2 regions of the Micromonospora sp. MGP-C2 genome follow, and region 1 is predicted to be linked to the other one. Evidence: riboswitches for the same ligand, from Rfam matches in the RefSeq annotation. Region 1 holds a riboswitch; the other holds the start of a gene.
The links. Region 1 has a riboswitch for thiamine pyrophosphate ahead of thiE (thiamine phosphate synthase). Riboswitches for the same ligand answer to the same signal wherever they lie in the genome.
Positions count from the first base shown of each region.

Region 2: it holds a riboswitch for thiamine pyrophosphate, as region 1 does, so the genes downstream of both, AC3CF1_RS12320 (ECF transporter S component) here and thiE (thiamine phosphate synthase) in region 1, are expected to answer to the same signal.

Region 1 is NZ_JBYMEN010000002.1:3,459,653-3,473,814, forward strand. Features, by position in the region: gene AC3CF1_RS15580 (ABC transporter substrate-binding protein) at 1-337, opposite strand, end outside; gene AC3CF1_RS15585 (ABC transporter ATP-binding protein) at 609-1,394, shown strand; gene AC3CF1_RS15590 (LLM class F420-dependent oxidoreductase) at 1,397-2,347, shown strand; gene AC3CF1_RS15595 (cupin domain-containing protein) at 2,344-2,652, shown strand; gene AC3CF1_RS15600 (hypothetical protein) at 2,730-5,753, shown strand; gene thiC (phosphomethylpyrimidine synthase ThiC) at 5,844-7,436, opposite strand; gene thiD (bifunctional hydroxymethylpyrimidine kinase/phosphomethylpyrimidine kinase) at 7,454-8,239, opposite strand; partial or broken gene AC3CF1_RS15615 (thiamine phosphate synthase) at 8,401-8,979, opposite strand; gene AC3CF1_RS15620 (thiazole synthase) at 8,976-9,755, opposite strand; gene thiS (sulfur carrier protein ThiS) at 9,752-9,952, opposite strand; gene thiO (glycine oxidase ThiO) at 9,943-11,124, opposite strand; gene thiE (thiamine phosphate synthase) at 11,118-11,744, opposite strand; TPP riboswitch at 11,739-11,848, opposite strand; gene AC3CF1_RS15640 (ThuA domain-containing protein) at 12,140-14,162, shown strand, end outside.
Region 2 is NZ_JBYMEN010000002.1:2,772,873-2,787,034, reverse strand. Features, by position in the region: gene AC3CF1_RS12355 (thioredoxin reductase) at 78-311, shown strand; gene AC3CF1_RS12350 (pirin family protein) at 308-1,069, shown strand; gene gndA (NADP-dependent phosphogluconate dehydrogenase) at 1,106-2,548, opposite strand; gene AC3CF1_RS12340 (MTH1187 family thiamine-binding protein) at 2,653-2,949, opposite strand; gene AC3CF1_RS12335 (hypothetical protein) at 3,244-3,696, shown strand; gene AC3CF1_RS12330 (energy-coupling factor transporter transmembrane component T family protein) at 3,883-4,683, opposite strand; gene AC3CF1_RS12325 (ABC transporter ATP-binding protein) at 4,680-6,116, opposite strand; gene AC3CF1_RS12320 (ECF transporter S component) at 6,230-6,823, opposite strand; TPP riboswitch at 6,898-7,002, opposite strand; gene AC3CF1_RS12315 (alpha/beta fold hydrolase) at 7,111-7,941, shown strand; gene AC3CF1_RS12310 (AAC(3) family N-acetyltransferase) at 7,971-8,777, shown strand; gene AC3CF1_RS12305 (sugar isomerase domain-containing protein) at 8,774-9,523, shown strand; gene AC3CF1_RS12300 (DUF6328 family protein) at 9,704-10,207, shown strand; gene AC3CF1_RS12295 (acyl-CoA dehydrogenase family protein) at 10,320-12,326, shown strand; gene AC3CF1_RS12290 (hypothetical protein) at 12,397-12,564, opposite strand; gene AC3CF1_RS12285 (hypothetical protein) at 12,574-13,182, opposite strand; gene AC3CF1_RS12280 (Fur family transcriptional regulator) at 13,360-13,758, opposite strand; gene AC3CF1_RS12275 (ArsR/SmtB family transcription factor) at 13,755-14,054, opposite strand; gene AC3CF1_RS12270 (metal ABC transporter permease) at 14,098-14,162, opposite strand, start outside.

The DNA of each region.
Region 1 (14,162 bases):
CGCCGTTGCCGACCTGGAGCAGACCGCCGGTGAGGTCGATCGGGCCGAAGTCGGCCTGGCCACCGACGATGGTCGAGATCACACCACCGGTGCCCTGACCGGGCTTGATCTCGACGTCGAAACCGGCGTCCTTGAAGAAGCCCTTCTCCTTTGCCACCCAGGCGTAGGAGTCACGACCGAAGTTACCGAAAGAGGTGAGGTAGGTCACCTTCTCCAGCGAACCGCCGTTGCCGCCCTTGGCGTCGTCTGACGAGTCCGACCCGCTGCTGCAGGCGGAAACGAGGGCGAGGGCAGTGGCCAGCGCGGCCGTAGCGACCGTACGGGTCAGCCTTCTCATCAGTAGCACCATGTCCTTTCCTACCGGGGCCGACAGGCCGCCGGAGGGGGTTGTCGTGACGGGCCGGCGGGAGGGGTGAAAGCCGGGCACCGCCGTCGTGAGGGGACTCTTCGCGGGCACAGCGTACGAGAAACCCACAGTTGCGACGCCAGGCATATCGGGTTGCGGAACGGAAACAACCTGACGACGACCCCGGACGGTGCGATACGTAGACACGCCCGCTAGCCTTTGTCGGATTCCTGACCGTCCACTCAGCGGAGGTGCGCCGGAGATGATCCGACTGTCCGGGGTGTCCCGTACCTTCGAGGGCCGGTCTGGCCGGGTGGAGGCGCTGCGCGGCATCGACCTCGACGTCGCCGAGGGTGAGTTCGTCGCCGTGCTCGGCCGCTCCGGCTGCGGCAAGTCCACCCTGCTGCGGCTGATCGCAGGGCTGCTGCCGCTGACCGCTGGCGAGATCACCGTGGCCGGTACGCCGATCACCCGTCCTCGCCAGGACATCGCCATGCTGTTCCAGAAGCCGGCCCTGTTGCCCTGGCGCACAGTGCTGGACAACGTCCTGCTGCCGGTGGAGATCTTCGGCTGGAGCCGCGCCAAGCACCGCGAGCGGGCCCGGCGACTGCTCGACGTGGCCGGGTTGGCCGGGTTCGAGAAGCGGCTGCCGCACGAACTCTCCGGCGGCATGCAGCAGCGGGTCTCGCTGTGCCGGTCGCTGATCGGTGAGCCCCGCGTGATGCTGATGGACGAGCCGTTCTCCGCGCTGGACGCGCTCACCCGCGAGGAACTCTCCGGCGAGCTCCAGCGGGTGCACATGGAGAACAAGCCGACCATCGTCTTCGTCACCCACTCCATCGACGAGGCGGTGCTGCTCGCCGACCGGGTGGTCGTGCTGAGCCCCCGCCCCGGCCGGATCCGCAAGGTGCTCGACGTCGACATCCCCCGGCCCCGCACCCTCGGCCGCAACGCCCACCTGGCTGATGTCGCGCGAGTCAGCGCCGACCTGCACGAGCTGTTGATGGAACGCGACGAACCGGCAACGGCCAGCACGGAAGGACGATGAGCATGCGGGTGTCGGTCTTCACCGAACCCAACCGGGGCGCCACCTACGACACCCAACTCCGGTTCGCGCGGCTGGTCGAGGCCTGCGGGTACGAAGGCTTCCTCCGAGCCGACCACTACCAGTCGATGGGCGCCGACCCGGGCCTCCCCGGCCCCACGGACGCCTGGCTGACCCTCGCCGCGCTGGCCCGGGAGACCGAGCGGATCCGGCTCGGCACCCTGGTGACGTCGGCCACCTTCCGCCTGCCCGGCCCGCTCGCGGTGATGGTCGCGCAGGTCGACCAGATGAGCGGCGGCCGGGTCGACCTGGGCATCGGCGCCGGCTGGTACGAGCGCGAGCACACCTCGTACGGCATCCCGTTCCCGCCGGTCAGCGAGCGCTTCGACCGGCTGGCCGAGCAGCTTGAGGTCATCACCGGGCTGTGGAGCACCCCGTCCGGCGAGACCTACAGCTTCACCGGCGACCACTACCGGCTCGTGGACGCGCCCGCCCTGCCCAAGCCGGTGCAGGTGCCCGGGCCCCCGATCATCGTGGGCGGTCGCGGTCCCAAGCGCACCCCCGATCTGGCCGCCCGGTACGCCGCCGAGTTCAACATGCCGTTCAAGTCCGTGGCGGACACCGCCAAGGCGTACGACCGGGTGCTTGAGGCATGCGAGCGCACCGGGCGGGCGGAGTCCGGGCGCGACCCGCTGGTGCTCTCCGCCGGGATCGTCGTGGCCATCGGCCGGACCGACGCCGAAGCCCAGCGGCGGGCCGCACCCCTGCACGAGAAGAGCGCGCTGCCGCCGGAGGACCCGGTGGTCGGCTCACCCGCGCAGCTCGCGCAGCGGATCGGCGAGTTCGCCGCAGCCGGCGCCACCCGGGTCCACCTGCGTCTGATCGACTTCAATGACCTCGACCACCTCGAACTGATCGCCGCCGAGGTGCTCCCCCAACTGGACGGAGAACGATGACCGACGTGATCGACGGGACCGAACTCGGGCCGGTGGGCCAGGAGATCGTGTACGAGAACGACCGGGTCCGGGTCTGGCACATCCGCCTGGAACCAGGCGAGCGGCAGCCGCTGCACCGGCATGACCACCCCTACCTGGTGGTGGCGATCGAGGGCGCGAAGAACGTCGTGCAGACCATCGACGGCACCCGGATCGACGCCGACGAGCCCACCGGCGGCGTGGTCTACCGGGATCCGGGCGCGGTACATATGCTCACCAATGTCGGAGACACGACTTACCTGGCTCGGCTGGTCGAACTCAAGTAGACCCGCCGAGCGCGGGCCTGCGCGTCGCGCGGCGTGCCGGTGGCGATTCGGTGTACCGGGTGCGTAACGTGCCCGACATGGCCTTTCGGACCTGGGGCAGACTGCTGCTCACGGCGCTCGGGGTGAGCGTGCTGGCCGGAGCCGGCCAGCTCGGCGTCGCGTACGGTTTCGGCATCGTCCGGCTGACCGGCGCCTTCACCGGTACGACCGTCAACCAGTGGCCGACCCAGCTCGTCTGGGTGGGCTGGTTCGCCGCGAACGCCGCCGTCGTCGGCGCCGTCCTGACCGGACGCCTCGCTCGCCGCGACGCACCGGCGGTCAGCACCGGCCGCCAGCTGGCGATCGGTGGCGCGGCGGCGCTCGGTGCCACCGTCATCGCTCCCCTCTGCATGCAGCCCGCCCGCGCCGCCGAGTTGATCTCCGTCGACCCGGTGTGGGCGGTGGGCATCTGCGCCGTACTCGGTGCGGTCATCGGGGCGGGCGCGGCGATCGCCGTTCTGCTCCGGCCCGAGCTGGGCTGGAACATGGCCGCGGTGGCCGGCGCGGTCTGGCTGCTGGCGCTGATCTCGGTCCTGCCGTCGCTCGGCACGACCGGCCCGCTGCCGACCGTGCGGCTCGGCGTCCTGGAGCCGAGCTGGCTGGCCGACGACGCCGCGCAACGGCTGTCGCTGCTCCTGCTGCCCATCGTGGCGCTGCTGGCCGGCGTGGCGACCGCCGGGCTGGCTCGCTGGCGGGGCCAGGCACCCCTGATCAGCGGGGCCACCGGGGTCGCCGGTCCGGTGCTGGTGGCATTCGCGTACCTGACCGCCGGGCCGGGTGACGCCGTGGACCGCTACCAGGCCACTCCCTATTACGGCTCGTTGATCGCGATCCTCGCCGGTGCGCTCGGCGCGGCGGCCGCAGCGCTGCTGCGCTGGCCGACTGGCGCTCGCAGCGCGGATTCGCAGGCGATCGAGCCGTCCGACATCCTGCGCCCACTGCCCCCCGGCCCGGCCCTCCCGGGCACCGCGTCGGCGAACTCGACGAACGACCCGGACACCACCGAACGCACCGACGCGGAGCCGCCCGCCGACACCAAGCCCGCCGGCGGTGTCGTCGCAGGCCCGAGGGCCGCGGCCGGCTCCGATGGCGTACGCACCGCCCCGGCCCACTGGGACTGGCCGGCGTCCACCACGGGCGGCCAGGATGGCCCGACCCCCGCCGTTGCGGCGAAACCCGCAGCCTGGCTGACCGATCCGACCGGCGAGTTCACCGCCGGAGCGCAGACGCGCCGGTCGATCCCGGACGATGTCACCTCCCCGGTCGAGAGCGAGCGCTCAGCCGCGACCAGCGTCACCAGCCCCACCGACGCCACCCCGGCCAGCGCCAAGTCCGACCGCGCCGATGCCGCCACCCCGACAGTCGGCCCTGCCAGCGCCCCGACCGACAGCGCAACAAACACGCTCACGACCGCCACGGGCGCGCCTGGTGCGGGAACGACCAGCACCGGCACGACCAGCGCCGGCACGACCGCCACCGAAGCGGCCAGCGCAAGCGCGGCCAGCCCGGGCACGACCAGCACGGACACGACCAGCAGAGGCGCGGCCGACGCCGGTATGGGTGATGCGGCGGTGCCGAGCAAGCCACGCCGGGTCCGTAAGCCGAAGGTCAGCCCGGGTGCCGCGATCTCTGACCCTGTCGATGACGCCGCGCCATCCGAGTCGGATACCGCCGACGAGGCGGCCACCGGCCGCACCAGGAAGGTCACCAGGGCGGGCAGGTCCGCCGACAGCACCGGTTCTGGCGCGGTCACCGCCGCTCCCGTTCCGAGCAAGCAGAGCCCGGGCACCGACGCCGATCCGACCACCGAAACCGCCCCGACCACCACGAGCGGCGCGACGGCAGCCGGCCCGATCGCCGTAACCGGTTCGACGACAGCCGCCCCGACCGCCGCAAGCGGTTCGACGGCGACACCGGCCGGTGCCAAGGCCGAGGCGGTCAAGCCGCCCCGCACCCGGGCCGCCACCGCCGGAACGGAAGCAGCCGACCCGACGGCGGAAGCAGCCCAGTCGTCCCGCGTCCCGGCCGAGGCGCCCGTGCCGAAGGCGGAAGCACCCCGCCCGAAGGCGGAAGCACCCCGCCCGAAGGCGGAAGCACCCCGTCCGAAGGCGGAAGTAGCCGACCCGAAGGCGGGAGCGACCAAGCCTCCCCGCGCCCCGGCCGCCGCGAGTAGCGCAGTGGCGGGGGCAGCCGACCTGCCGCGCAGCGAGGCCGCCGCAACCAGCTCGAAGGCCGACGCCGCCAACCCGCCGCGCACCCCGACCACCGCAACCAGCCCGAAGGCCAACACCGCCGACCCGGCCAGCGCATCCGCAACCGAGCGGGCGAGCGAAGCCGACGACGAGCCGGCCGCCACCGAGGACGGTCCCAGCACCGGGTTGTTCGGGAGCGCTGCCGCCGGTGACCCGGACGCCGACCGATGGACGCCAGCACCTTCGGCCTGGCCGGTCAGCGCGGCCTGGACGGTGCCGCCGCAGACCTCCGCACCGGGGCCAGCGACATCGGAGACGCCGACCGGGTCGGACAAGGCGACCGGGCCGACGCCGAGGCCCCGACACCGGGCGCCGTTGCCGGACCTGAGCCGGGCCAGCTCCTGGAACGCCTTCGACACCACCCGGCGCGCCGGACAGGCGGAGGCAGCGGACAGTTCGGCGGATCGGACGACGCCGACCAGCCCGGCCGCGACCGGCGAGACAGCCGCCCGCGTTGGAAGCCCGGGTCAGCCGGACGCACCGGTCATGCCGGGCGCGGCCGGCACGCCCTCCGACGCCGGCACCGACGAGTCGGCGAGCACCGACGCCACACCGGCCGCGTCGAAGGCGGGCAAGGTTGCCGAGCAGCCTTCCCGCCGAGGACGGCTCGGTGGCCTCTTCCGCCGCAACCGGTCCCGCGCCGACGAGGAGAGCCAGGAGGCGGCAAACAACGTGGAGCCGCTGCCTGCAAAGGACGAGGAGTTCGTCGACTGGGTCGCCGGGCTGAGCAAGCCGGTGTCGGACAACGAGCCGGAGCAGGACAACGGTCGCCGGTCGCTGCGCTCCACCGGTCGGCACCACCGCGAGTGACCCCACCCGCGGGCACGGCGGAACGCCGATCGACCTGCTACCTGCTTGATCACCCCGACCCGATCACCCGAGAGTGCGCACCGCGCCGGTTCAGGCCAGCGGCAGATACACCCGGCTGCCGCCGGAGACGAACTCCTCCGACTTGTCCTTCATGCCGCGGGCCGCGTACTCCTTCAGCTCCTGGGTGATCTTCATGGAGCAGAACTTCGGGCCGCACATCGAGCAGAAGTGCGCCGTCTTCGCGGGCTCCGCGGGCAGGGTCGCGTCGTGGTACGACCGAGCGGTCTCCGGGTCCAGCGAGAGATTGAACTGGTCTTCCCAGCGGAACTCGAAGCGTGCCTTCGACAGCGCGTCGTCCCACTCCTGCGCGCCAGGGTGGCCCTTGGCCAGGTCGGCCGCGTGCGCGGCGATCTTGTACGCGATCACGCCCGCCTTCACGTCGTCCCGGTCCGGCAGGCCGAGGTGCTCCTTCGGAGTCACGTAGCAGAGCATCGCGGTGCCGAACATGCCGATCATCGCGGCGCCGATCGCCGAGGTGATGTGGTCGTACGCCGGCGCGATGTCGGTGGTCAGCGGACCGAGCGTGTAGAAGGGCGCCTCGTGGCACCACTCCTGCTGGAGGTCCACGTTCTCCTTGATCTTGTGCATCGGCACGTGGCCAGGGCCCTCGATCATCACCTGGACGTCGTACTCCCAGGCGACAGTCGTCAGCTCGCCGAGGGTGCGCAGCTCGGCGAACTGCGCCTCGTCGTTGGCGTCCGCGATCGAGCCGGGGCGCAGCCCGTCGCCGAGGGAGAACGTCACGTCGTACTTGGCGAGCAGCGCGCACAGCTCCGCGAAGTTGGTGTAGAGGAAGTTCTCCTCGTGGTGCGCCAGGCACCAGGCCGCCATGATCGAACCGCCCCGGGAGACGATCCCGGTGACCCGGTCCACGGCCAGCGGCACGTACGGCAGCAGCACCCCGGCGTGCACCGTCATGTAGTCCACGCCCTGCTCGGCCTGCTCGACCACGGTGTCCCGAAACACCTCCCAGCTCAGCTTCACCGGGTCACCGCCGACCTTCTCCAACGCCTGGTAGATCGGCACCGTCCCGATCGGCACCGGGGAGTTCCGCACGATCGCCTCGCGGGTCTCGTGGATCCGCTTCCCGGTGGACAGATCCATCACGGTGTCCGCACCCCAACGGGTGGCCCAGGTGAGCTTCTCCACCTCCTCGGCGACCGAGGAGCTGACCGCCGAGGTGCCGATGTTGGCGTTCACCTTGACCAGGAACGCCTTACCGATGATCGCCGGCTCACACTCCGGATGGTTCACGTTGAGCGGCAGCACCGCCCGGCCGGCGGCGATCTCGGCCCGTACGAGTTCCGGGTCGACGTTCTCCCGGATCGCCACGAACTCCATCTCCGGCGTCACCACACCCGCCCGCGCGTACGCGAGTTGCGTGGGCCGGCGACCGTCCACCCCGGCGAGTGGCGTGCCCGCACCCCGTACCGGCGCCACGTCACCACGCTCGGCGATCCACGGTCCCCGCAGCGGCGGCAACCCGACCTCCGGGTCCGACCCGGGGCCGGACGTGTCGTAGAGCCGCACCGGCGGAAGATCCCCGGTCAGCCCCACCTCCGCGAACGGCACCCGGACGTCCGGTCGCGAACCCTCGACGTACACCTTGCCTCGTGCGTGCATGACAGCCTCCCTGGTGATCAAGCGGACCAGCCGAAGTGGTTCAGCGGTCCGCGCCCCGCCCCCAGCTCCCAACCCCGCGCGCCGGTCAGCGCCCGGAGCACGTACTCCTTGGCAGCACCCACCGCCGCCGGCACCGGATCACCCAGCGCGAGCCGCACGGCGATCGCCGCCGAGAACGAACACCCGGTCCCGTGGGTGTGCCGGGTCGTCACCCGGGGGGCGCGCAGCAGCGTGGTGACACCGCCGCCGTGCAGCACGTCGACCGCCTCGCCGCCGTCCAGATCACCCCCGGTGACCACGACGTGGTCGGGGCCGCCGGCCGCGAGCGCCTCGGCGGCCACGACCATCCCGGCCACGTCGTCCACCGGGCGTCCGGTGATGGCCGCGGCCTCCGCGCAGTTCGGCGTCGCCACAGTGGCGTACGGGAGCAGCCGCTCGACCGCGCCCACCACGCCGAGCCGGTGGCCGCTCGTGGCGACAAGCACCGGGTCGACGACGAGCTGGGGCAGCCGGCCGGCACGTGCGGCCTCGGCCACCACGTCGGCGACCGCCGGGGTGCCGAGCATTCCCGTCTTGACCGCCGAGACGGTGAAGTCGGCGAGCACGCTGTCCAACTGCTCGGTGACCGTGCGCGGAGGCAACGGCAGGACGGCGTCGACACCTCGGGTGTTCTGCGCGGTGACCGCCGTGATGACGCTGGTGCCGTACGCGCCCAGCGCGGCGAAGACCTTCAGGTCGGCCTGGATGCCCGCGCCGCCGCCGGAGTCTGAGCCTGCGATGGTGAGGATGGTGTGCGGGGTCATTTTCCCTGGCCTTTGGTTGCGGTTTGGGGCTGCGGCCGACCGTGCCCACTCCGGGCGGTCAGGCTTGATCCCTGCGTGGGCACGGTCGGCCGCAGCCCTGACGTGGAGACCTGGGTGACCCCGCGCCGGGTTTGGGTCAGCACAGGGGTGACCGCCTCGACATAGGCGCTGGTCAGACTCGCCGCTGTCTCGGTGGGATCTGGGGCCCGCATAATCGCGCCGAGCACCGCCACCCCGACGGCTCCCGCCTTGACGCAGGCGGTTACCTGTTCTGGGGTTTCCACTCCGCCCAGCGCCAGGACCGGCACGTTGCTGGTCCTGATCAGCTTTCGCAGGCCGGCCGGTCCCAGGGGTGGGCCGTAGCCCGGTTTTGTCTTTGTGGGCCAGACCGGGGAGACGGTCGCGTAGTGCTCGGTGGTCAGGCGGTTCAGCTCGGCTTCGTTGTGGCAGGAGCGGCCGACCAGGCTGTGGGTCGGCGGCGGGTACGGGCCGGCGGCGGGCAGGTGCACGGCGTCGCCGCCGAGCGGGTCGGGGCCGGCCACGACGAGAGTTCCGCCGACGTCGGCGACGATCGCCCGCAGCTCGACGGCGAGAGCCGCGCGCTCGGCGCGGGGCAGGTCCTTCTCCCGCAGCACCACCCAGCGCACTCCCCCGGCCACGGCTCCCGCCACGACCCGGTCGAGCCCGCTCCGCGCGACGAGCCGGTCGGTCAGCAGGACAACACCGGACGGCGCGGTCACAGGTCGGGTCTTCCCTCGTCGGGTGTGGACGGCAGCGCGTGGAAGCGTCGGGCGATCCGGCCGGCGCCTGCCGCCAGCCGGCCCGCCTCGACCGCGTACCGCATCGCGGTCGCCATCGCCACCGGGTCCTCGGCCCGGGTCACGGCGCTGGCCAGCAGCACCGCATCGCAGCCCAGCTCCATGGCCAGGGCCGCGTCAGAGGCGGTGCCGATGCCCGCGTCGAGGATCACCGGCACGTCCACCCCCTGCCGGATGAGCCGGATGTGGTGGGGGTTGCCGATGCCGAGCCCGGAGCCGATCGGGGAACCGGCCGGCATCACCGCGGCACAGCCCACGTCGGCGAGCCGGCGGGCGAGCACCGGATCGTCGCTGGTGTACGGCAGGACGGTGAAGCCGTCGGCCACCAACTCCTCGGCGGCGCGGAGCAGTTCCACCCCGTCGGGCAGCAGCGTCCGCTCGTCGCCGATCACCTCCAGCTTGACCCAGTCGGTGTCGAACGCGTCCCGGGCCAGCCGGGCCACCTTCACCGCCTCGGTCGCGGTGTGGCAGCCGGCGGTGTTCGGCAGCAGCCGCACCCCGCACCGGTCCAGCAGCTCCAGCAGCCCACCGGTGGAGCCCGGCGCGGTGCCCACCCGGCGCAGCGCCAGCGTGACCAGCTCGGTGCCGGACGCCCGGATCGCCTGTTCCAGCACGTGCAGGTTCGCGGCGCCGCCGGTGCCGAGGATCAACCGCGAGGTGAACGTCTCCCCACCCAGCTCGAACGTCACGCCGCTCACCCGCCCTGCGCCGCGGTGAGGACCTCGACCCGGTCGCCGTCACGCAGCACAGTGGCCGGCCAGCCGGCCCGGGGCACCACCTCGCCGTTGACCGCGACCGCCACCCCCCGCTGTTCGGGCACGACGTCGCGCACCAGGTCGGCCACCGACGCGCCGCCGGGGACGCTGCGTCCGGCCCCGTTCACCGTCAACTCCACCGGTCCCCCTCCGTCGTCGGTTCAGGTCCACCCGCCGCGGCCGGTGTGCGAGCGGCCGATCCGGCACCGACGAACCGTCCGGGTCCGAAGGGCGCGAGCAGCGGGTCGGGCACGCCGTCGAGCACCAGCTCGGTGATCAGGTCGGCGGTGATCGGGGTGAGCACGATGCCGTGCCGGTGGTGCCCGGTGGCGGCCAGCACGTCCGGCCGGTCGGGCAGCGGCCCGAGGATCGGCGCGTTGTCCGGCGTGCCCGGGCGCAGCCCGGCGACCGCCTCGACCAGGTCGTACTCGGCCAGCTCGGGCAGCAGGTCGACTCCGGCGCGGAGCAGGCGCTGCACGGCACCGGCGGTGACAGTGGTGTCCGCCCGTTCCTCGACCGTCGCGCCGAGCACGACCTCGCCGTCGGCGCGGGGCACCAGGTAGACGGGTTCGCCGTCGGCGTACCCCCGGATCACGTGCCGGAAGCCCGGCGCGACGCCGTCGGGCGCGCGAAGCCGGAGGATCTGGCCCTTCACCGGCCGGACGGGCAGGCCAGTGAGGGCGGCGGCCCCACAGCCGGCGGCGACAACCGTGACCGCAGCATCCACATCGGACAGGTGCGCGACCGCCTGCGGCACCAGCACCGCGCCGGCCCGCTGGGCGGCCGTGCGCAGCGCCGGCACCAGCCGCCGGGGGTCGACCTGGTGGTCGGTGGGCGCGAGCGCGCCGCCGCGCAGCCGTGGTGCGAGCGCCGGCTCGCGGTCGCGCAGCTCGCTGGGGCGCAGCGGCGTCACCGGCAGGCCCAACCCCTGCTGGTACGCCCAGAGCCGGCGCGCCTCGGCCAGGTCGTCGCCGGTCAGCCCGACCATCAGAGTGCCCTCGGTCCGGTAGCCGATCCCGGTGCCGCTCGCCGCGGTCAGCTCGGCGGCGAACGCCGGCCAGCGGGCGGCGGACGCCAGCAGCAGCCCGGTCAGCTGCCGCTCACCGAAGTACGCCTCGGCGACCGGCGAGAGCATGCCTGCGGCCACCGCCGACGCCCCCGAGCCGGGCTCCGGATCGTGCACCACCACGCGCAGCCCCCGGGCGGCGCAGCGCCAGGCGATCGCCAGCCCGATCGGCCCCGCCCCCACCACCGCGACGTCCGGCCGGGCCCGGTCACTCGATCGCGCTGACTCCGACCGGCCGGTCAGCACGCCAGGGCCTCGATCAGCTCGGCGGTCGCCCGCGCCGGGTCGGCGGCAGCCGAGACCGCCCCGACGACCGCCACCCCGTACGCCCCGGCGGCCCGCAGTTCCGGCACCCGCTCGGCGGTCACGCCGCCGATCGCGATGACCGGCACGTCGACGGCGTCGACGACGGCACGTACGCCCACGGGCCCGATGGGGTCAGGCAGGCCGGACTTGGTGCTGGTGGCGTGGCACGGCCCGACGCCCAGGTAGCTGGCTCCCGCCGCGACCGCCGCGGTCGCTGTTCCCGGCGCGCGGGCGGTGGCGCCCAGCACGCCGGCCGGGCCGAGCACCCGACGGGCGGCGGCGACCGGCAGGTCGTCTGCCCCGACGTGCCCACCGGCGGCACCGACCGCCAGCGCCACGTGCAGCCGGTCGTTGACCAGGCAGGTCGCCCCGTACGGCACGCAGAGCGCCAGCACCCGCTGGGCCAGCTCGTACGCCTCGCGGTCGGTGGCGGAATCCTCGACCCGGACCTGCACCACCAGGTCGGCTCGGGCCACCGCGAGGGCGGCCCGGACCACGGTGAGCGGGTCTCGCCCGGGTCGGGTGTCGGTGATCAGATGCAGTCGCCCCAGGGACGGCACGGCAACGCTCCTCCCTGCGCCGGCATTATCCGGATCAGGTTCGACGGTCGGGGGCTGTCAGCCCCCCTCTCAGCCCGGTACACCGGACTCCCGTGGGTTACTTGCGTGTCACCGTACGACAGATCCGCCGGTCTGCCAAGGCGGGTGTCGACGGGCCGGAATGGCGGATTAGGTTGGGCGCTTCATCCCGGTCCTATTCGGAATGTCGCCCCCCGTTGCAGAACCGTTACCTGCCGGCATCTTGCCGGACATTGAGCCAGCCGAATTAATTTGTTCAGCGATTCGACAAAATGTTGGCGGGGGCACCGTGACGCGGTGTCACCACCGGCTCCATCTGGGAGGGTCTTCGGCGAGCCGGCTCCCGCGATCCCTGTCACTACGACATAGGAGGCGGCGTGTCCCGTTCTCGTCGTGCCCGCGTACCCATCACCGCAACCCTGATCTCCCTGGCCATGGCCTCGACCACCCTGTTCGGCACGCCCGCCCAGGCGGCCGCCCAGGTCCCCCCACGGGATGCGAAAGCCGCAGCCCCGGTCAGCCAGGTGGTGCCGAAGGCGCCAAAGGCCGCGGCCGATCCCTTCTCCGTCCTCGTCTTCTCCAAGACCGCCGGCTTCCGGCACGACTCCATCCCCACCGGCATCGCCGCCATCCAACAGCTCGGTGTGGCCAACGGATTCACAGTGGACAACTCCGAGGACGGCGCCGCATTCAACGACGCCAACCTCGCGAAGTACAAGGCGGTGATCTGGCTCTCCACCACCGGTGACGTGCTCGACGCCGAGCAGCAGGCGGCGTTCGAGCGCTACGTCAAGGCGGGCGGCGGCTACGTCGGCATCCACGCCGCGTCGGACACCGAGTACAGCTGGGCCTGGTACGGCGACCTGGTCGGCGCGTACTTCGCCAACCACCCGCAGAACCAGCAGGCCACGGTCAAGGTGGAGGACCACGCCCACCCGTCGACTGCCGGGCTGCCGGACCGATGGTCCCGGTTCGACGAGTGGTACAACTACCAGACCAATCCCCGGCCGGACGTGCACGTGCTCGCCAGCCTGGACGAGAAGAGCTACACGGCGGGCGCCGGTGCCATGGGCGCCGACCACCCGATCGCCTGGTGTCAGGACTTCGACGGCGGCCGATCCTGGTACACCGGGGCTGGCCACACCCGGGAGTCGTACGCCGAGCCCGAGTTCCTGTCCCACCTGCTCGGCGGCATCCGGACCGCGGCCGGTGTCGAGAACGCCGACTGCGGCGCCTCGAAGACCTCGAACTTCGAGAAGGTCGCGCTGGACAGCAACACCAGCAACCCGATGGAGCTGGACATTGCCCCGGACGGGCGCGTCTTCTACATCGAGCGCGACGGTCGCGTGCAGATCGTCAAGCCGGACACCGGCAGCACCGTCACCGCCGTCGACCTGGACGTCTTCACCGGCAACGAGGACGGCCTGATCGGCATCCGGCTCGACCCGGACTTCGCCACCAACAAGTGGGTGTATCTCTACTACGCCCCGAACGACGGGGTCACCCGCAACCTGCTGTCCCGCTTCACAGTCACCGGCGACACCATCGACCCGGCCAGCGAGAAGCAGGTGCTGCGGGTCGACACCCAGCGCAACACCTGCTGCCACGCTGGCGGCAGCATGGCCTTCGACAGCGCCGGCAACCTCTACCTGGCCACCGGTGACAACACCAACCCGTTCGAGTCGAGCGCGTACTCGCCGCTCGACGAGCGGCCGGGCCGCCAGGACTACGACTCGCAGCGCACCTCGGCCAACACCAACGACCTGCGCGGCAAGGTGATCCGGATCCACCCGGAGGACGACGGCACGTACACCGTCCCGACGGGCAACCTCTTCGCGCCGGGCACCGAGAAGACCCGCCCCGAGATCTACGCGATGGGCTTCCGCAACCCGTTCCGGATCGGCACCGACCCGAAGACCGACACCCTCTACGTCGGGGACTACGGGCCGGACGCCAACGCGAACAACCCGGACCGGGGCCCCCGGGGCCTGGTCGAGTGGAACGTCGTGACCCCCGGCAACTACGGCTGGCCGTACTGCACCGGGACGAACGAGGCGTACAACGACTACACGTTCCCGTCCGGCCCGAGCGGCCCGAAGTTCGACTGCGCCGCACCGGTGAACAACTCGCCCAACAACACGGGCCTGACCAACCTCCCGCCGGTCGTCCCGGCCACCGTCGACTACGGCTACGCCGGTGACGCGCGCTACCCGGAGATCGGTGGCGGTGGCGCCCCGATGGGCGGCCCGGCCTACCGCTACGACGCCGACCTCAACTCCAACCGCAAGTGGCCGGCCTACTACGACGGCAAGGCGCTGCTCGGCGAGTGGAACCAGAACAAGATGTACACCATGCAGGTGACTCCCGACGGCAAGTCGTTGGTGGACATCAATCAGCTGC
Region 2 (14,162 bases), 690 kb from region 1:
GGACTGAGCTGTCGTTTCGGGGTCTCGCGAAAGGGCGGCGGGTAGGGTCCGGAAGTGGCGGGACTACGGCGGTTGGGGTGGGTGTGCGGGATCTTCGGTTCAAGATGATCATGGCGTTGAACGCGGCCGATCTGGGTGACCCGATCTGCGAACAGGTGGCCGACATCTGCGCCGAGATCGCCGAGCAGCACTGCGCCGAGTTCGGCCACACCCCGCAGCTGCGCACCGGTGAGATCGCCGAGCTGGCCACCGGCGAACCGGCCCTGACGTGGGCGCCGTCGACCTCCGACACCGGGCAGCGTGCCTGGTGACCGCGCCCGCTCCCGCCGTCGACGTCCGTCGTGGCGAAGACCGCTTCTCCACCCGGATCTCCTGGCTCGACTCCCACCACTCGTTCTCGTTCTCCCGGCACTACGACCCGGCCAACACCCACCACGGTCTGCTGCTGGTCAACAACGACGACGTCGTGCGACCGGGTGCCGGTTTCGAGACCCACCCGCACCAGGACATGGAGATCGTCACCTGGGTGCTGCGTGGCTCCCTGGTGCACCAGGACTCCACCGGGCACTCCGGGGTGATCTACCCGGGGCTGGCGCAGCGGATGAGCGCCGGCACGGGCATCCTGCACTCGGAGAAGAACGACGCCTGGCGGCTCAACAACCAGGAGCCGCACAGCGACCCGGTCCACTTCGTGCAGATGTGGGTGCTCCCCGACGAGGACGGCGGCGACCCCGGTTACGAGCAGTTGGAGATCGAGGACGAGCTGCTCCGCGGCGGCCTGGTGCCGATCGCCTCCGGGATGGAACGCTACGACGGGGCGTCCGCCATCCGGATCCGCAACCGGTACGCGACCCTGCACGCCGCCCGACTCGCCCCCGGCGACGAGGTCACCATCCCCGACGCGCCCTTCGTGCACCTGTACGTGCCCAACGGCACGGTGACCCTGGAGGGCAGCGGCCCGCTCGGCACCGGCGACGCGGCCCGGCTCACCATGACCGGCGGCCGGCGGGTCACCGCCGACGAACCAGCCGAGATCCTCGTCTGGGAGATGCACGCCACGGTCACCTGACCCCTCGTGGACGGGGCCAGGTGACCGTCGCTCAGGTCAGGCGGGGGACTCGGCGCGGTCGCCGGCCCAGGTGGTGTGGAACGAGCCGTCCCGGTCCACCCGCTGGTAGGTGTGCGCCCCGAAGTTGTCCCGCAGACCCTGGATCAGCGCGGCGGGCAGCCGCTCGGCGCGCAGCGCGTCGAAGTACGCCAGCGACGACGAGAACGCGGGCGTCGGCACACCGGCCCGGGTCGCGTCACCCACCACCCGGCGCCAGCTCGGCACACCGGCGGCGACCGCCTCGGCGAAGTACGGTGCCACCAGCAGCGTCGACAGGTCGGGCTGCTGGTCGTACGCCTCGCGGATCCGGTTGAGGAAGCGGGCCCGGATGATGCAGCCGCCCCGCCAGATCGTCGCGGTGCCGCCGAGGTCGATGTCCCAGTTGTATTCCTCGCTGCCGGCCCGGATGTGGTCGAAGCCCTGCGCGTACGCAACGATCTTGGAAGCGAGCAGCGCCCGGCGGACGTCCTCGATGAACGCGTCCCGGTCGGCGACCTGCCACTTCTCACCCGCGTCCGGGAACGCCCGACGGGCCGCCTCCCGCTGGTCGACGTGCCCGGAGAGCGACCGGGCGAAGGTCGCCTCGGCGATCCCGGTGATCGGGATGCCCAGGTCCAGGGCGCTCTGCACCGTCCACCGGCCGGTGCCCTTCTGCTCGGCACGGTCCTGCACGATGTCCACGAACGCCCGGCCGGTCGCCGCGTCGGTGTGCGCGAGCACATCGGCGGTGATCTCGATGAGGAACGACTCCAGCTCGCCGTTGTTCCAGTCGCGGAAGATCTCCGCGATCTCCGCCGGCTCCGCGCCCAGACCGGCCCGCAGCAGGTCGTACGCCTCGGCGATGAGCTGCATATCGGCGTACTCGATGCCGTTGTGCACCATCTTGACGAAGTGCCCGGCGCCGTCCGGCCCGACGTGCATGCAGCACGGCACACCGTCCACCTGCGCGGCGATCTTCTCGAACATCGGCCCGAGCTTGGCGTACGACTCGGCGGAACCGCCCGGCATGATGCTCGGCCCCCGCAGCGCGCCCTCCTCGCCACCGGAGACGCCGGTGCCGCTGAAGTGCAGGCCCTGCGCGCGCAGCGCCTCCTCCCGACGGCGGGTGTCGGCGAAGTGGGCGTTGCCGCAGTCGACGATGATGTCGCCCTCTTCCAGCAGCGGCACCAACTCGTCGATCACCGCGTCGGTGGGCGCGCCAGCCTTGACCATGACGATGACCGCGCGGGGGCGCTCCAACGACGCCACGAAATCGGCCATCGACTCGCCGGGCACGAACGTGCCCTCGTCACCGTGCTCGGCAACCAGGCTGCGGGTGCGTTCCGGCGACCGGTTGTGCACTGCCACCGTGAAGCCGTTGCGGGCCAGGTTGCGGGCCACATTCCGACCCATCACCGCCAGCCCGGTCACACCAATCTGCGCCCTCGCCTGCTCAACCATCCGTGCCGCCACCTCTCGCCGTCGTGTCAATGTGTTGCGACGGTATCGCGACGCAGGGGCCATGGGGGAGCGCTGCCCAACAGCCGGTCACCGACCGATGGCGCTCAGCCCTGGGCCAGCCGGTTCTCCACGTGCGCCACCTTCGCGGTGAGCGCGTCGGTCACCCCCGGCCGGATGTCGGCCTTGAGCACCACGCTCACCCGGGGTGCCTGCGCGGCCACCACGTCGACCGCCTGTTTGACGACCGACATCACCTCGTCCCACTCACCCTCGACGGTGGTGAACATGGCGTCGGTGCGGTTGGGAAGGCCCGAGTCGCGGACCACCCGTACCGCCTCGGCGACCAGGTCACCGACGGACTCACCGACACCGAGCGGGGTTATCGAGAACGCGATCAGCATGCCGCCGATGGTGCCAGGAAAATCGGCTGCACCGCCCTACCTGGTGCCGATAGAGTGCGGGCATGCGCAACTGACGCCCCACTTCAGAGCCGGCCCGCCGCCCCGCGTCGCGGTCCGTGCGCTCCCGGGCGTCCCGCATCTCCCACCCGCCGTTCGGCGGCGCTGGCTGTGCCCCGACCCCCGGTGAGCAGTCCCTTCCCCGTTGGGCCGTCGCACGACGACGGTCATCAGCCGATCCGACCGACCGCCGGCGCGCGGGACCGGCCGTGCCGGTCGGCTCTGAAGGAGGCCCGGATGCCTGCCAGGCGCAACCGGAAGAAATCCCGTACAGCCGCACCCACGTCCGCCGGCACAGACTCGGCGGTCGGCCATGACGCGCTCCTACCGACCCGCCCCGACTTCGATCTCGCGGTCCAACCGGCTCTCCTGGTCGATCCCGCGCTTCCGGCGGGGTTGGGTGAGCCGGCAGTGCTGGTCGAGCCGGCGCTGCCGGCGGTGCTGAGTCAGCCGGCTCCGCCAGCGGTGCTGAGTCAGCCGGCTCCGCCAGCGGTGGTGCCGGGTGAGCTGGTGCCGCCGTTCGACGTGCCGGCAGCAGTCGACGCGCCGGTGGTGGCAGACCTGCCGAAGGTCGCCGGGCGACCGAAGGCACCGACCGCCGGACCGCCGCAGGGTGGCGGGACACGCTCGGCCGGCGGGCGTGGTCAACAAGCCGGCCAGAGCCGCCGCTACGCCTTCCGCCGCAGCTGACCGACCTCGCGCCCACCCGGCGCGCTGTCCCGACCCCGTGGGCGGTGAGGCAGACAGCAACTTCAGGGATGGTGCTGCCTCACCGCCCAACGAAGCAGCACCATCCCTGATGTTGTGCGGATCCTGCCGGCGCGGCGACGCGAACAGACGCCGGGCGGCGCCCCTGCGTGGGGAGAAGGGGTCAGGTCAGCCGATCAGGGGGCGGAAGCTGCCGAGGAGGATGCTCGTGGTCAGTGCGCCGGCGGCCAGGGTGGCTGCCCCGGCGACGAGCAGCCCGTCGGCCCGGGTGAAGCGCTGCCGGCGGGCCACGGTCCGAGGGGTGCCGGCGTCGAAGCCACGCGCGTCCATCGCCACGGCCAGCCGGGTGCCCCGGCGGATCGCGCCGACCAGCAGCGCGAACGCGGTGGAGGCGAACAGTCTCAGCTTCGCCACCGGGTTGCGTCCCGCGTCGACGCCCCGCGCCCGCCGGGCCATGCTGATCATCTGCCACTCCTGACCGAGCAGCGGCACCAGCCGGAACGCGGCGAGCGCCCCGATGGCGAACCGGGCCGGCGCCTTCGCGTTCTGGATCAGCGCGTCGGCCAGGTCGGTGGGGTCGGTGGTCGCGAAGACGATCACGCCCGGCAGTGCCACCGCGAAGACCCGCAGCACCAGGCCGAGCGCGGTGAGCAGCACGCCGGTGCTCACGAACACCGGCCCGGCGTCCAGCAGGACCCGACCGGACCTGTCGGCGGCGAACAGCACCAGGGTGACCAGGATGCCGGCGGCGCTGAGGAGCAGCGGCCAGGCCCGCCGGGCCAGCACCCGGTAGCGGATGCCGAACAGCGGGAGTACGGCGAGTTCGAGCGCGATGGCGATCGCCGGGGCCACCGGGTCCAGGGTGGCCAGCAGGGTGAACGAGAAGACCAGCGCTGCGGCGACCTTCGCCACCGGGTTGCGGCGGGCCAACGGCGCACCGGGCGCGGCGACCGGTTCGATGCTGATCATCGGGCACCGCCGCCGGTCACGGCCCGGTGCAGGGTGACGGTGCGGTCGGCGAGAGCGGCGACGAAATCCGCGTCGTGGGTGACCGCGACCACGCCGTGCCCGGCGTCGCGCAGCTCGGCGAAGAGGTCGACCAGCTCCCGCCAGGTCCGCCGGTCCTGGCCGAAGGTCGGTTCGTCGCAGATCAACAGACGGGGCGCGGTGGCCAGGGCCGTCGCCACGCTCAGCCGCCGCGCCTCGCCCCCGGAGAGGGTGTACGGGTTGGCGGCGGCGAGCCGATCCAGTCGTAGTCGCTCCAGCAGCCCGGCCACGGTCTCCCGCACGGCTGCCTCGGGTTGACCGGTGCGGCGCGGGCCGAGCGCCAGCTCGTCGAAGACGGTGCTCGTGACGAACTGGTGCTCCGGGTCCTGGAAGACCGACCCGATCCGCCGGGTCAGCGCGGGTGCCCGCCAGCGGTGCGGGGGAGTGCGATGGTCCGCGCCGGCCAACTCGGCGGACGCGTTGACCCGGCCGGTGCCTGGCCGGAGCAGCCCGCCGAGTAGCAACGCCAGGGTGGACTTGCCGGCGCCGTTGGGTCCACGTACGGCGAGTGCCTCTCCGGCGCGTACCGCCAGATCGGTGGAGGTCAGCCGGGGTGGCAGGCCGAGCCGGTCGGCGGTGAGCAACAGCTCGCCGGGAGCGGCGGTGGCCCGCCGGGGCGCGATGGGGTGACCCGGCACCCAGACTCCCTCGGCGGCCAGGGCGGCGCCGTGGGCGGCGAATACCGCCTCGGGGGTGCCGTCCGCACGGACCCCGCCGCCCGGGTCCAGGACGACCACCCGGTTGACCAGTGGCAGCGCCTCGGCGACCCGGTGCTCGACCAGGATCAGCGTGGTGTCGGCGTCCAGCGCCCCGGCAACCGCCTGCCGGATCAGCTCGGCCCCGGCCGGGTCGAGGTTGGCGGTCGGCTCGTCGAGCAGCAGCAGGCCGGGGCGCAGGGCCAGCGCGCCGGCCAGGGCCAGGCGTTGCTGCTCGCCGCCGGACAGTGCGGCCGTGTTGCGGTCCCGGGAGTACGGGAAGCCGAGCCGGTGCAGCGCCTCGTCCACCCGGGGCCAGATCTCGTCAGCGGGCACTCCCCGGTTCTCCAGCCCGAACGCGACGTCGTCGCCGCAGCGGGCCATCACCAGTTGGGTTTCCGGGTCCTGGAAGACGATGCCGACCCGTTCCCGGCCCTTGCGGGGGTCGAGCCCGTCGATCTCGACGGTGCCCTCCTGCTCGCCGGAGTCCTCGGGTAGCAGCCCGGCGAGCGCGCTGAGCAGGGTGCTCTTGCCGGCCCCCGAGGGCCCGAGCAGCAGCACCCGCTCCCCGACCTCAACCCGCAGGTCGACCCCGCGCAGAGCCCACGCGCGCCGCCCGGCGTGCCGCCAACCGAACCCCCGCAGCAGTACCCCGCCCACCAAACACCCCCTCCCAAGCCCCGGCTCCACCCTGCACGGTCGATCATGAGGTTGACGGTGGTTCTGAAGATCCATCCGCCCGTCAACCTCATGATCGACGCGAGTGGGTGGGGTCAGATCAGGGCGCGGTCCCGGCCTACCGGGAAACGGTCCAGGACACCGGTGTTGGCCAGGGCCTTGGTCAGCAGCCAGCCGCCGGCGCCAGCGATCACGGTGGCGCTGACGATGGTGATCAGCGCGTACGGGATGCGGTAGTCGGCCAGCGCGTAGTCGACGTTCCAGATGAAGAAGTCGAACAGCGCGGCGCTGAGACCGGTCAGCGCGCCGGCCACCACCGCGGTGGGCAGCCGGAACGACCGGTACCGGAAGGCGGCGAACGCCAGCTCCGCGCCGATGCCCTGCACGATGCCCTGCGGGATCACCGTGCCGGCCCACTGGCTGCCCAGCAGCGCGGAGAGGACCGCGGCCACCGTCTCGCAGTAGAGCGCGGCACCGGGCTTGCGGATGACCAGACCGCCGATGACGGCCGGCATCAGCCAGACGCCGTACAGCAGCGCCTGCGCCGGCGGGAAGAAGGCGAACGCACCCTCGGTGGCGCTCCAGACCAGGCCCCAGGCCCAGAAGATGACGCCGAAGGCGACCGCGATCACCGAGGCGACCACGATGTCGATGGTCCGCCAACGGTGTGTGTCGGTGGTGGATTTCATGTGTTGCTCCCAGTTCGTGAGTGCGAACCAGGAGAAGACGCACGCCGCGTCCGGTGGCACCGGACTGCGGCGCGGCTGGAGGTCGACCGAACTCCCTGCGCTGGCATTACCCAGATCAGGTTCGAGGGTCTGCGGGCATGCCCGCACTCTCAGCGCTGTGCGCTCCCCTGTCGGATGTGAAGTTGTCTCGCTGACGCTAACACCGACGTGGGCCGCTGGCCCAGGAGGGCATCCGCCTGACCTGCGGCGGGCAGCCGGCCCGTCGTCGGCTGGGTACGCTTCCGATCATGCGGGTTGACGCGCGAGGCTTCACGTTCGAGGTAACCGCCGGTGGTCCGCCGGAGGGCGTACCCGTCCTGCTGTTGCACGGGTTCCCACAGCACAGCGGCGAGTGGGACGAGGTCGTGCCGACGCTGCACGCGGCCGGGCTGCGCACGTACGCGCTGGACCAGCGGGGTTACTCGCCGGGTGCCCGGCCAACGGCGGTGGCGGACTACCGGATCCCCGAGCTGGTCGCCGATGTGGTGGCGGTGCTCGACGCCCTCGGGTTGGACGCCGTCCACCTGGTCGGCCACGACTGGGGCGCGATCGTGGCCTGGGCGGTCGCCGCTGGGCACCCCGAGCGGGTCCGCACACTGACGGCGGTGTCCGTGCCACATCCGGCGGCCATGGCGCACGCCCTGGCCAACGACAGCCAGCAGAAGGCCCGCTCGTCGTACATTGCGCTGTTCCGTAAGCCGGACAAGGCGGAGAAGGTGCTGTTGGCGTGGCACGCCACCGCGCTGCGCAAACTGCTCGGCGGGGTGGGCGACAGGCCCCGGGTGGACCGCTACGCCGACCCGATGCGCGAGCCGGGAGCCCTCACCGCCGCACTGAACTGGTACCGGGCGATGTCCCGCTCCGACCTGGCGGCGGTCGGCCCGGTCGCGGTGCCCACCACGTACGTCTGGAGTGACCGGGACGTCGCGATCGGCCGGACCGCCGCCGAGGCGTGTGCGGCGAACGTCACCGGGGACTACCGCTTCGTGCAACTGGCCGGTGTGAGCCACTGGATCCCGGACGCGGCCCCGGGCCCGCTCGCCGAGGCGATCCTGGCCCGAGTCAGCGCGACGGCCTGAGTCGTGCGGGTCAGCGCGGGAGGACCATCATGACGACGGACGGCAGCGGGCCGGGCAGCCGCCGCTCGATCGCCGCGCAACTACGCCTGCTGGGCGTACGCCCCGGCGCGACGCTGCTGGTGCACGCCGGCCTCCGTCCGCTGGGATTCATCAGCGGTGGTCCGCACGCGGTGGTGCTGGCCCTGCGTGACGCGCTCGGTCCGGACGGCACGATCGTCGTGCCCACCCACACACCGGAGAACAGCGATCCCGCCCAGTGGGGCAACCCGCCGGTGCCGGCGGACTGGTGGCCGCTGATCCGCTCGGAGATGCCCGGCTTCGACCCGGCGATCACCCCGAGCCGGTTCATGGGGGCGCTCGCCGAGACGGTCCGTGGCTGGCCCGGCGCTCTGCGCAGCTCACATCCCCAGGTGTCGTTCGCCGCGCTCGGGCCGGCCGCCGAGCAGGTGGTGGCCGGGCACGCCCTGGCCGACATGCTCGGCGAGCAGTCCCCGCTGGCCCGGCTCTACGACCTGTACGCCGACGTGTTGCTGCTCGGTGTCGGCCACTCCGCGAGCACCTCGCTGCACCTGGCCGAATACCGCAGCCCCGGCTCGCCCCGGGAGCGGGTCGGCGCTGCGGTGCGCACCGCCGACGGCGGCAGGGAATGGGTGTGGTGGCAGGACGTACGGCTCGACGCGGGTGACTTCGACGCGTTGGGCGCGGCCCTGGAGGCCACCGGGGAGGTTCGCACCGGCCCGGTGGGTGCCGGGACCGGCAGGTTGATGCGCCAGCGGGCGGCGGTCGACTTCGCGGTGCACTGGTTGGCCCGCAATCGGACGACGGAGGACGCATGACGGTGAGTGCCGAGGACTACCTGGCCGTGGTGACCGAGACGATCGGCCGGGTGGCCGAAAGCCAGCGGGAGGCGGTGGGGCGGGCCGCGGATCTGATCGCCGACGCCGTACGCGCCGACGGCGTGGTGCACGCGTTCGGCACCGGGCACTCGGAGGCCCTCGCCATGGAGATCGCCGGCCGGGCGGGCGGTCTGGTGCCGACCAACCGGATCGCCCTCCGCGACCTGGTGCTGCTCGGCGGCGACCCGGCCGATCGGCTGGGCCCGATGCTGGAACGGGACCCGTCGGTCGCGCACCGCCTCTACGAGCTGGCGCCGGTGCGGCCCACCGACGTCTTCGTGCTCGCCTCGAACTCCGGGGTCAACGGCGCGATGGTGGAGTTCGCCACGCTGGTCAAGGAACGTGGCCACGGGCTGGTCGCGATCACCTCGGCGCAGCACTCCGCTCGGATGACCTCCCGGCACCCGTCCGGGCGCAAGCTGGGCGACCTCGCCGACGTGGTGCTCGACAACGGCGCCCCGTACGGCGACGCGACGCTGCCGCTTCCCGGTGGCGGTGCGGTCGGCGCGGTCTCCTCGATCACCGCTGCGCTGCTCGCCCAGCAGATCACCGTGGAGGTGGTGGCGCGGTTGCTGGCAGCGGGGGAGCGGCCACCGGTCTACCTGTCGGCGAACATCCCGGACGGCGACGCGCACAACACGGCGTTGGAGGCCCGGTACGCGGGCCGCATCCGTCGCGGGTCCTGACGCCGCCCCGCGGTGCTTCCGGTCGCCAGGCATCGGCGCTGGCTGATGCTGGTGACCGACCTGCGTCCCCGAGGTGAACGGGAGATGTCGTGAACCTGTTTCGCGCTCGGGCGGGTGGGGCATTGGCGTTGCTGCCGGCGGCCGGGACCGCCGGCAGTAGCGTCTCACCGGAGGTAGCGCGTGTCCAAGGAGACCGACAAGCAGCGTTGGCAGCGCAATTTCGCCGACCTGCTCCAGGAGTTGCGGGTCGCACAGACCGGCGTGCAGATCCTCTTCGCCTTCCTGCTCACCCTGCCGTTCAGCAACGGGTTCACCGAGACCACGGAGTTCCAGCGGGACGTCTACATCGTGGCGTTGCTCGCGGCGGCCGCCGCCACCGCGCTGATCATCTCGCCGGTGGCGTTCCACCGGGCGCTGTTCCGGCAGGGACGCAAGCCGGAGCTGGTGCGCTTCGCGCACCGGATGGCCACCGGCGGTCTCGCCTTCATGCTGATCGCGATGGTCAGCGCGGTGCTGCTGATCACCGACTTCGTGCTGGACCGGCCGATCGCCTTCCTGCTCAGCGCCCTGACCGGAATCTGGTTCCTCGCGTTCTGGGTGATCCTGCCGTTCGCGCGACGCAACTGGGGTGAGGACGACATCGCCGACGATGACGACGACCCGGACACGATCGCCGGTCGCTGATCGCTGATCGCGCAGATCTTCACGCAGCGCTACCCCTGGGTAACAACCGGGGGTAGCGTGGCGGGTAGTCGCGCACGTCGACGCAGCCGCACCGAGCTTCGAGGGGGCAGCCGTGACCACGACGCAGGACGGCCGACCGGCACCGGACGGCCCCGACTCCGAAGCCGCGCCCAGCACCGCCGGTGCCGCGGCCCCGTTGCCCAGGGAGGCCGGGCAGGTCTCCGAGAAGGAGGCCCGGCAGGTCGCCGAGGCCGCCCGTGAGTCCACCTGGGACCGACCCAGCTTCGGCAAGGAGTTGTTCCTCGGTCGGTTCCGGCTCGACCTGATCGACCCGTGGCCCCGGTCCGACCCGGACGACGTGGCGCGCGCCGAGGAGTTCCTCGGTCGGTTGCGCGCCTTCCTGACCACCGAGGTCGATGGCGCCGCCATCGAACGCGACGCGTCCATTCCGGACTCGGTGTTCCACGGTCTGGCCGACCTCGGCGCGTTCGGCATGAAGATCGACCGGAAGTACGGCGGGCTCGGGCTGAGCAACCTGCACTACTGCCGGGCGCTGATGCTGGCCGGGTCGGTCAGCCCGGCCATCGGCGCGCTGCTCTCGGCGCACCAGTCGATCGGGGTGCCACAGCCGCTGAAGATGTTCGGCACCGCCGAGCAGAAGCAGCTCTTCCTGCCCCGCCTCGCCGCCGGTGAGGTGTCCGCGTTCCTGCTCACCGAGCCCGATGTCGGCTCCGACCCCGCCCGCCTGGGCACCATCGCCGAGCCGACCGAGGACGGCACCGGCTACCGGCTCAACGGGGTGAAGCTCTGGGCCACCAACGGCATCGTGGCCACCCTGCTGGTGGTGATGGCCCGGGTGCCCGCCACCGAGGGGCGTCGGGGCGGGATCACCGCGTTCGTGGTGGAGGGCGACAGCGAGGGCATCACCGTCGAGCGGCGCAACGAGTTCATCGGATTGCGCGGCCTGGAAAACAGCCTCACCCGGTTCCACGACGTGTTCGTACCCGCCGAGAACGTCATCGGCGGCGAGGGCAAGGGTCTGAAGATCGCCCTGACCACGCTGAACACCGGCCGGCTCTCGCTGCCGGCGATGTGCGTGGGCGCCGGCAAGTGGGCGCTGAACGTGGCCCGGGGCTGGGCGGCCGACCGGGTCCAGTGGGGCCGGCCGGTGGGCGAGCACGAGGCGGTCGCGCAGAAGTTGTCCTTCATCGCCGCCACCACCTACGGCATGGAGACCATGCTCGACCTCTGCTGCCTGCTCGCCGACGACGACCGCAACGACATCCGGATCGAGGCGGCGCTGGTCAAGCTGTACGCCAGCGAGATGGCCTGGAAGATCGCCGACGAGCTGATCCAGATCCGGGGCGGGCGCGGCTACGAAACGGCCGACTCGCTGGCCGCCCGTGGCGAACGCCCGGCCGCCGTCGAACAGATGCTGCGCGACCTGCGGATCAACCGGATCTTCGAGGGCTCCACCGAGATCATGCATCTGCTGATCGCCCGGGAGGCGGTCGACGCCCACCTGTCGGTGGCCGGCGACATCATCGACCCGGACGCAGGGCTGGGCCGCAAGGCACGGGCCGGCGCCCGAGCCGGTGCCTTCTACGCGAAGTGGCTGCCCACCCTCGCCGTGGGTCGGGGGCAGAGGCCCTCGGCGTACGCCGAGTTCGGGCCGCTCGCCGCGCACCTGCGCCAGGTCGAGCGCTCGTCGCGCAAGCTGGCCCGCTCGACGTTCTACGCGATGTCCCGCTGGCAGGGAAAGATGGAGCGTAAGCAGGCGTTCCTGGGCCGTGTGGTGGACATCGGCGCCGAGTTGTTCGCGATGTCCGCGGTCTGTGTCCGGGCCGTCGCCGAACGGGACAGCCGACCGGAAAACGTGGAGCTGGCCGACCTGTTCTGCCGGCAGGCGCGGGGGCGGGTGGACGCCCTGTTCGCCGCACTGTGGGACAACACCGACTCGGTGGACACCGCGGCGGCGAAGCGGATCCTCGCCGGCCGCTACGCGGGTCTGGAGGAGGGTGTGCTCACCCCGTCCGACGAACTGCCGTGGGTGGCCGGCTGGTCACCCGGCCCGTCCACCGTCGAGGACGTCCGCCGCCGCATCCCACCGAAGCCGTAAGCCGCGCCGGCCGTTGGCCGGCTGCTAGTCGGCCCCGCCTGTTGGTGGCCGGGCTGGTCGTCGGCTGCGGTCAGCGGGCGACCGCCCAGGCCAGCACCCCGGCCAGGATCAGGCCGTTGAGCCCGGCCAGCGCCAGGTACGCCGCGGGTGGGATCTTCCTGCCCCGTCGCACGAAGGAGACCAGGACGGCGGCGTAGCCGAGCAGCAGGACGGCGATGACGAGGAGGAAGTAGAACACCCGAAGACCTTAGCGGCTCCTGCCGCGTAGGCCGAGTTGGCGCAGCTCCAACGCGGCCAGGGCGTCGACGGTGGCGTCGTCGCCACGTCGCCACGCCTCGGCGACGTCCGGCGCGATCCGGGTCAGCTTGCCCAGCGGCTGGGTGGCCAGCGCGCGCAGGGCGAGCAGGTCCCGGCCGGCCGGTCCGACGGCCAGCTTCGCCGCTGACCCGGCCCGGCGCATCCAGCGCACCCGCAGCGGCAGCCAGCCGAGCAGCACGATGCCGAGCGGGAAGATCAGGACCGCGATGGCGAGGGCGAGGGCGAGCTGGTCGACCAGGTGCTGCTGGTCGCGGCCGGCGTCGGCGAGCCCCCGGGCCGCGTCGGCCGCCCGCTGGAAGGGTGCGGTCAGCTCGTCACCGACCAGCGGGACCCGGCGAACCTTGCCGCCCGCGTCGGCGAGGTTGTCGGCGAGGCCGCTGCCCGCGCCCTCCAGCTTCTGCCCCGGTACGGCGAGCTTCTGCACCAGGTCGTGCAGCCACAGCGCGCCGCGGATAGCCACGTACACCCAGGCGACGACGAGCAGGTCGGTGAGCAACTGACGGGCGGCGGTCGGAAACCGATCGGCATAGATTTTCACGCCGGACAGCGTGTCACGAACAGCCCGGCGCGGCACCCGTCAGATCAGCCGGCGGGACGGCCCGGGCGGCCAGGGCAGGCAGCAACATCGGGGATATTGCTGCCTCGCTGTCGAATGAGGCAGCAACATCGGGGATATTGCTGCCTCAAGGCGCGGCGACCAGTCCGCGGGGTTGAATCAGCGGACGCAGGTTGGGCAGGTGCCGAAGATTTCCAGGGTGTGGCTGACGTCGGCGTACCCGTGCTGGGCGGCGACCCGGTCGGCCCAGCTCTCCACCGCCGGGCCGGCCACCTCGACGGTGCGCCCGCAGGCCCGGCAGACCAGGTGGTGGTGGTGCCCCTCGCTGCACCGGCGGTAGAGGTGCTCGCCGCCGGGTGGGCGCATCACGTCGATCTCGCCGGCGTCGGCGAGCCCCTGCAGGGTGCGGTAGACGGTGGTGAGGCCGACCCGCTCGCCGCGCTGCCGCAGCATGGCGTGCAGGTCCTGGGCGCTGTGGAAGCCCTCCATCTCGCCCAGCAGCGCGCTCACTGCCGAGCGCTGCCGGGTGTTGCGCACCGCGGCGGTGCTCTCGCTCATGATCCCTCCCCGGCGTGGCTGACCGCGTCTGCCACGATGTGCGCGACGTGCTCGTCGACCAGGCTGTAGGCGATCTCCCGACCGCGGCGGGAGCCTCGCACCACTCCCGCGCCCCGCAGCACCCGCAGGTGCTGGGAGACCAACGGTTGTGCGGCACCGAGCTTCTCCACCAGCTCGTGCACGCACCGCTCACCGCCGGCCAGCTCGCTGACGATGGCCAGCCGGATCGGCGCGGACAGAGCGCGGAGCAACTCGCTGGCCCCGTCGAACCCGTCGTAGCCCGTCACGCTGGTCATTCCGCAACGGTACCCATTACCACCGACGCTTCGCTGATCAGGATCAGCTCAGCACGACCTCGTGCGGCTCCGGCGTCGGAGCGTCGGTCGGTGTCGCCCGGCGGCGCA